2 linked regions of the Lichenihabitans psoromatis genome follow. Each later gene encodes a partner of the first gene's protein in a complex. Links are inferred from orthologs where the notes say so. Each region holds a gene or a part of one and is shown on either strand. Other genes may lie near its edges.

The links.
Region 2: the proteins of dnaG (region 1) and EY713_RS18305 are in contact, whole or in part, in a crystal structure (PDB 2R6A), measured with the Geobacillus stearothermophilus proteins. The link is inferred for Lichenihabitans psoromatis from one-to-one orthologs. Residues at the interface, in WP_049624496.1 of Geobacillus stearothermophilus: Lys456, Leu457, Leu458, Pro459, Ala460, Asn463, Ala464, Leu467, Leu535, Leu536, Ile537, Ala538, Gln544, Glu545, Asp548, Tyr549, His552; in WP_033016901.1 of Geobacillus stearothermophilus: Ser13, Glu15, Ala16, Gln18, Glu91, Leu92, Asp94, Ala95, Val96, Pro97, Thr98, Ala99, Ala100, Asn101, Tyr104, Tyr105, Ile108.

Annotation. Positions count from the first base shown.
Region 1 is NZ_CP036515.1:2,061,006-2,064,562, reverse strand. Bases 1-2,951 are described here. They hold dnaG (DNA primase), read right to left. Parts: upstream 2,492-2,951; coding sequence 509-2,491; downstream 1-508. Other genes in these bases: EY713_RS09570 (CynX/NimT family MFS transporter), read left to right, coding at 2,614-2,951; rpoD (RNA polymerase sigma factor RpoD), read right to left, coding at 1-336. Outside these bases: more of EY713_RS09570, read left to right, coding at 2,952-3,557. UniProt on the Escherichia coli protein: RNA polymerase that catalyzes the synthesis of short RNA molecules used as primers for DNA polymerase during DNA replication.
Region 2 is NZ_CP036515.1:3,918,547-3,922,131, reverse strand. Bases 170-3,148 are described here. They hold EY713_RS18305 (replicative DNA helicase), read right to left. Parts: upstream 2,423-3,148; coding sequence 917-2,422; downstream 170-916. Other genes in these bases: EY713_RS18300 (DUF2332 domain-containing protein), read left to right, coding at 2,612-3,148; alr (alanine racemase), read right to left, coding at 170-920. In the rest of the region: more of alr, read right to left, coding at 1-169; more of EY713_RS18300, read left to right, coding at 3,149-3,585. UniProt on the Escherichia coli protein: The main replicative DNA helicase, it participates in initiation and elongation during chromosome replication. Travels ahead of the DNA replisome, separating dsDNA into templates for DNA synthesis.

The DNA of each region.
Region 1 (3,557 bases):
GCGCGCTGCCTCCACGACTTCCCCGCCCTCGGCCTCTTCCTCTTCGCCGGCTGCAGCCTCCTCAGGCTTTTCGCCCGCCTCGTCGGCCTCTTCGCTCTCGACGACGCTGATCCCCATCTCGCTCAACATGGCGTAGATGTCTTCGATCTGGTCGGAGGTCACTTCCTCGGACGGCAGAACGGCATTTAATTCGTCGTGGGTCACGAAGCCTCGCCGCTTGGCGAGCTTGATCATTCGCTTGACGGCGGCATCCGACAAATCCAGCAGGGGGCTATCGGTCGCAGCTTCTGTCGCCGTTGCGTCGCCCTCGGTCTTGTCGTCGTCCTTTTTCGCCATTCTCAATCGCTCCATTCCCGTCGACCGCACCACGCCTCGGTCCGGTGAAACGACGGTGTCGTTCAAACGCACGACACGCAACTCAACCTAAGACGGCCCTGATCGTGATTAAACGGAAGGCATGAAGTCACCGTTAACCATGGCAATCGCCGCCACCGAAATCCAACATCTGCTAGACGTCTGTCGCTTCCCGACCCGAGGATGCGCCAAAGCCTTCGACGGACGCCTCGGTCCCCTCTAGAGCGGATAGACGCGCCTGAACATCCTGTAACGCGGCGAAATTTTGATCGCTCGCGTCACGGCCAAGCGCGTGCTCTGCCGCCTTAAGGTCCCTATGTAAGGTGCCGGCCTTCCGGTGCAAGGCCAAAGCTTGTCGCAAAACCTGATCGGCATCGACGTCGGCAGTTTCAGGCTTGAGGCACCAATGCGGCAAACGTTCGGCAGCCGCCATGATTTTTTCGCGTAATCCACCATGCCCGTTGGCGATCAGCGCATCTCGGAGCGCGTCGTGGTCGCGCGGATGGTCGCCGAGACATTGCAACAACCCATCCCTGAGACGAGCCACATCGGCATTGGTAAATTCGGTGTGGGCCAGATCCTCGGCATGCCATTCGAGGAGCGCGGGGTGGTTGAGGATCAATGCCGCGATCAGGGTTTCGCGCGGCGGCATCACGGCGCGGGCGAGCGACGTCCCGGGATTGAGGTTGAGCGGAGACGCCACATAGCCTCGCAGGGGCTCCGGCCCACCGCGTGGGCGGCCGGGTCGCCATGGCGCTCTCTTGTCGGCCGGGCCGCGTGTCCCGCCAGCACCACGCCGGCCGGCATCGATGACCTGTCGCAAACGCGCCTGCAGTTCCGACCCGTAATGCCGACGCAACGCCTCGTCCTTGATTTCATGCACGAGGTCGCCGAGCCGCCGCTCCAGCCCGGCGCGCCGCTCGGGCGTATCCAACACGAGATGGTCGGTTTCGCGGAGCCACAGCACATCGACCAGCGGCTTGGCTTGATCCAGCACGGTCTCGATCGCACCGGCGCCACCCGACCGGGCCAGATCGTCGGGATCCTGCCCTTCGGGTAGAAAGGCAAAGCGCAGGCTCCGGCCCGGCGCAATCAAGGGCAGCACCGTATCGACCGCCTTGAAAGCGGCGCGGCGGCCGGCTGCATCGCCATCGAAACAGAGCAATGGTTCGGGCGCCATGCGCCACATAACTTCGCATTGGTCCCCCGTCAGCGCGGTACCGAGGGGCGCGACGACATTGGGGACACCCGCCATCGTCATGGCGATGACATCGATATAGCCCTCGACCGCCACCACGGTGCCTTTGTCGGACGCGGGTTTTCGAGCGCGGTGGTGATTGTACAGAATCCCACCTTTGTGGAAGAGCGGCGTCTCCGGCGAGTTCAGATATTTGGCCGGCACATCTTTGTCGAGCGCCCGGCCGCCGAAGGCGATGACCCGGCCGTTCCGATCCTGGATCGGAAACATCACGCGATCGCGGAAGCGATCATACGGCACCGCGATCCCCTCGCCATGGACCAGCAGCCCGGCCTCGATCATCACGTCTGCACCAACGCCCCGCCCCGCCAGATGATCGCGCAGGGCGAATTTTTCACGCAGCGAAAACCCGAGGCGGAACTCGGCCTGAACGTCGGAACCCAGGCCACGCTCCGTGAGATAGATCCGTGCCCGGCCACCCTCGCGGCCCTGCAGCGCGCTTTGAAAATATTGCGCGGCCCACTCGCAGGCGTCGATCAATCCTGCTCGTTTACCCTCCTGCACCACGTCGTCGGCGCTGCGGCTCGGCAAGGCGAGCCCCGCCTCCCCGGCAAGCCGCTCGACGGCTTCGGGGAAGCTCACGCCCTCGGTCGCCATCACGAAATCGAAGATGTTGCCGTTACGCCCCGAGGAGAAATCAAACCAGGCCATCTTCTGGTCATTGACATAGAAGGATGGCGTCTTCTCGGTGTTGAACGGCGACAACCCACGCCATTCGCGCCCTTGCTTCTTCAGCTTGACGCGGCGGCCGACCACGTCGGACACGGCGAGCCGGTTCCGCAATTCGTCGAGGAACGTGGGTGAAAAACGCATCCGGCCAAAATAGCAGGCCTCCTCGGATTCAGCGAGCGCGCGATGCGATCCCGATGCTGAATCCACGCTCGCCTCCGCGCTCGCCTTCGCGACGGCTGGTCTCGACGGCACAGGAACCGTAAGACCCTGTCGGAGAGCGAGCCATCACCAAACCGCCATCGGCGACGCCCAACGCGAGTGACCCCAAGATGAAGAAGGCGATCGGTCATGTGGCAACGAGCGACGCGGAGTTGTTGGGCGAACCGTTGATCGACGCCGAAGCCGACACCTTCTCGCCCGAACCGATCCAGGCGTCCGGGTCACGGCTTTTGCTCGGTGCCAGCCTGGTCCTCATCGCTCTCAACCTGCGTCCCGTCTTTTCCAGCGTCGCGGCGCTCCTGCCGGAAATTACGCAATCGACCGGATTGCATCCGGGTGCGGCCAGCTTGATGACCACGCTTCCGGTCCTCTGCCTCGGCCTGTTCGCGCCCTTTGCGCCCGGGCTCGCGCGGCGTTTCGGTGCGGAGCGCACCATCATGATGCTGTTGCTCGTGCTCGGGATCGGCACCGCTCTCCGCGGGCTCGGGACGTTTCCGGCTTTGCTGGCCGGTGCGATTTTGGCGGGCGGCAGCATCGCGGTCGTCAACGTGTTGCTGCCGGGCCTCGTCAAACGCGATTTTCCCGACCGTCTCGCCCTGATGACAGGCCTTTTCACCATGGCGCTCAGCGCCGGTGCCGCAGCGGCCGCCGGGTTCACGGTGCCGCTCGAACACTGGCTCGGCAATGATTGGTCGGCGGCGCTCGCCATCTGGGCCGCGCCGGTCGGGCTCGTCTTGCTGCTTTGGGCTCCCCAGGCGTTGGCCGTTCGGCACGTGCCAGCGCGCACGAGCGTGCGAGGCCCCTCTCTCTGGCGCAGCGGCCTAGCCTGGCGCGTGACGCTGTTCATGGGGTTGCAATCGGCCCTCGCTTATTGCGTCTTCGGCTATCTCGCCCCGATCCTGCGCGAACGCGGCTTGAGCGGCACGACAGCTGGGCTCGTCGTGTCGTTCTCGGTCATCGTCCAGTGCATCGCCTGCATGCTTGCGCCCGTCATCGCGGTTCGCCAGCGCGATCAACGCGTCGTCAATGCGGCCTTCTTCGCCGTGGCGCTGCT
Region 2 (3,585 bases), 1.9 Mb from region 1 along the record:
CCGACCAGGGCCGTAGGGCCGTCCCCATGCCCGATCGTCATGGCGTTGCGCGGGAAACCGTCCGCATAGCCGAGCCCGATCGTGGCGGCCCGCGTGCGGCGCGGCGCGATCCAGCGGCCATTATATCCGACCGGTTCGCCCGCCTCGATCCAGCGTGTTTGCAAAATCTTCGCCGAAAGCGACACGACCGGCTGCATCGGATTGGGTCGCCCTGGTGTCGGGTTGCCGCCATAGAGCGCATACCCTGGCCGAGCGAGGGCATAGATCGGCCGCGACTCGAGAAAGAGGCCGGATGAGTTGGCCAGCGAGGCTGGATAGGATTGCAGAAGGCCCTGGCGGAGCTGGTCGAAGCGCTCGATCTGCTTGGCATTGACCGGATTGTCGGGCTCTTCCGCGCTGACGAAGTGGCTCATCACAACGTCGATCCCCGCAGCAGCCAGTCGGTCCTGATCGAGCCCCAGGGCCTCGTCCGGATCAAACCCGAGGCGGTTCATCCCCGTATCGACATGAAGGGCGCACCGAAGCGGCCGACCCTGCCGCCGTGCGGCCACGAAGGCGTCGAGTTCGGCGGCCGAACCGATCACCGGGCTGAGGCTCGCGCCGTGGAACAAGTCGGTCGCGACGGCGGTGGGATGGAACCCGTTGAGAATGAAGACGCGTGCGGTCGCATCGCCGAAGCCGGCCTGACGCAGGCTTGCCCGCGCCCTGGCGCCTTCCGACACATGCGCCGTGAAGAAGGTGCGGCAGCCGGCGCGAGCGAGGGCCGCGACAGCTCGCTCGATGCCGATCCCGTAGGCATCGGCCTTCACGACGGCGCCGCATTCGGCCGGCGCAGCGCGGCCCGCGAGAATGCGCCAATTGCCGGCGAGCGCATCGAGATCGATCGTCAGAACGGCTTGGCCGTCGGGCGGGACGCTCACATCTGCACCGGAAGATGGTCGTCGCGCACGCGATCGGAAAACCGCGTCACTTCCGCGTCGAATTGCAATACGACCGTTCCGGTCGGCCCGTGGCGTTGTTTACCGATGATGACCTCGGCTATTCCATGGGCCTGCTCCATGTCGGTGAGCCAGGTCGTGAACTCCACCGTATCTTCGCGCGGCTGCTTGTTCTTGAGGTAATATTCCTCGCGATAGACGAACATGACGACGTCGGCGTCCTGCTCGATCGACCCGGATTCGCGCAAGTCGGAGAGTTGCGGCCGCTTGTCGTCGCGCGATTCGACCTGACGCGACAGCTGCGAGAGCGCAACGACCGGCACGGCAAGTTCCTTGGCGAGCGCTTTGAGACCCGTCGTGATCTCGGTCAGTTCCTGCACCCGATTGGCATTGGCGTTTTTCGAGCCCGACAGCAATTGCAGGTAGTCGACCACGAGGACGTCGAGACCCCGCTGCCGTTTCAGGCGACGCGCCCGAGCGGTCAATTGCGCGATCGAGATGCCACCCGTGTGATCGATGTAGAACGGGATGGTCTGGATCTGCCGAGCCGCATCCGTGATGTTGTGGAAGTCCTCGTCTGTAATGTCGCCGCGTCGGATCTTGTAGGATGCGACGCCAGATTGTTCGGCGATGATGCGGGTCGCCAGCTGTTCCGACGACATTTCGAGGCTGAAGAAGCCAATCACGCCGCCATTGGTGGCCGCATGGGTGCCGTCGGGCTTCACCTCGAACTGGTAGGCCTTGGCGATATTGAACGCGATATTGGTCGCGAGCGCCGTCTTGCCCATGCCGGGCCGACCCGCCACGATCACGAGATCCGATTGCTGCAGCCCACCGAGTTGTCGGTCGAGATCGTGCATGCCGGTCGAAATGCCGGAGAGCTTTCCGTCCCGCTCGTAGGCCTTGGCCGCGACGTCGATCGCATGCGTCAGGGCGGTGGAGAAGCTCTGAAAGCCGCCGTCGTAGCGACCGGTTTCGGCGATTTCGTAAAGGCGGCGCTCGGCTTCCTCGATTTGTGCCCGGGGCGATAGGTCGACCGGGGCGTCGTAAGCGACGTTGACGACCTCCTCGCCGATCGTGATGAGGTTCCGCCGCGTCGCGAGATCGTGGATCGTGCGGCCGTAATCCGCCGCATTGATGATGGTGGTGGCTTCAGCCGCAAGCCGCGCAAGATATTGCGGCACCGTGATGCCGCCGAGATCATGCTCACCCAGGAAGGTCTTCAGCGTCACCGGCGTCGCGATCTTACCGGCCCGGATCAGGGCCGCCATAACCTCGAAGATGCGGCGGTGGATCTCCTCGGAAAAATGCACCGCCTGCAGAAAGTCCGAGACGCGATCGAAGGCGTCGTTGTTGACCAAGATCGCGCCCAGCAAGGCCTGTTCCGCCTCAACGTTATGGGGCGGAATGCGGTAGGTGTCGGTGGATGCTGAAGGCCCGGCGCCATAGTCGCCGCGGCGCTGAAATGATTCGACGATCGCCATGGAAATGATTGTGTCCCTTCGGGATCGTTCGCCTCAAGCGTGATTCCACGTCGAAAGAGGATTACCGTTTTCGCGGCGCGATGCACAGCGATGCCGCGCCGATGCGACCTCTCGTCCGCCGCCTGTGGCACGCGGCGTAAACTCATTGGTTGTCCCCACTGTCCACACATGTCCACAAGGAACAATCAGATGGATCGAGCCGAGATCGTCCGCGAGGCTTTTCGAGACCAAGCCCGCCATTGCGGCGCGCTTGGCTCTCCCTTCACGGCGCTTCTGTGCGATGTCCTGGCTGAGAGGCTCCGGTCGGGTTTGCGCCTCGCCGACCGCATTCTCGATTGGGACGGTAACCCTGATTCGCGCCACGACGTGCTGCCGCTGCGTCTCGCGGCGGGGCTCAATGCGCTTGTGCGGGCGGGAGAGATGCCCGCCTTGGCGAGCCTTTACCCGCCCAATCCGCTCCCGACACCCGATCGACTATGGGCAGCGGTTGACGACGCGTTGCAGCGGAAGGGTGATGATCTGTCGGCTTGGTTGAGCCATCCGCCGCAAACCAATGAGGTGGCTCGCTCTTCAATCTTGATGGCGGGCTTGCTGACGATCGCGGCGCGCTGGCCGCAGCCCATGGCGCTGTTCGAGCTTGGTGCGAGCGCCGGCCTGAACCTCAATCTCGATCGTTACGCGCATCGGCTTGGGACGCTCGAGACCGGCGATCCCAGCTCGAGCCTCAAACTTGAGCCGCGTTGGTCGGGCGATCCTCCGCCGGATGCGGACGTCAGGATCGTGGCGCGGCAAGGTTGCGATCTCGCTCCGGTCGATCTCGGCGATCCGGCGGCGCGAGAGCGATTGCTGACCTTCGTCTGGCCGGATCAGCACGAACGGCTCGATCGTATCGGCAAGGCGCTGATGATCGCGACCGGGAGCGTGCCCCGCGTTGATCGCGCGAGTGCAGCCGAGTGGATCGAGACCGTGCTTCCGCTCGGCGCACTGCAATCAGGCGTGACGCGCGTCTTGCTGCATTCGATCGCATTTCAGTATTTCGGCGATGCCGATCGACGCCGCATCGCCGATCATCTCGATCGGGTCGGAGCAGTAGCGACGGCCGATGCTCCGTTGGCGTGGCTTCGATTTGAAACCGCGCCTGAGACAAAAGGGCCGGAGTTGCG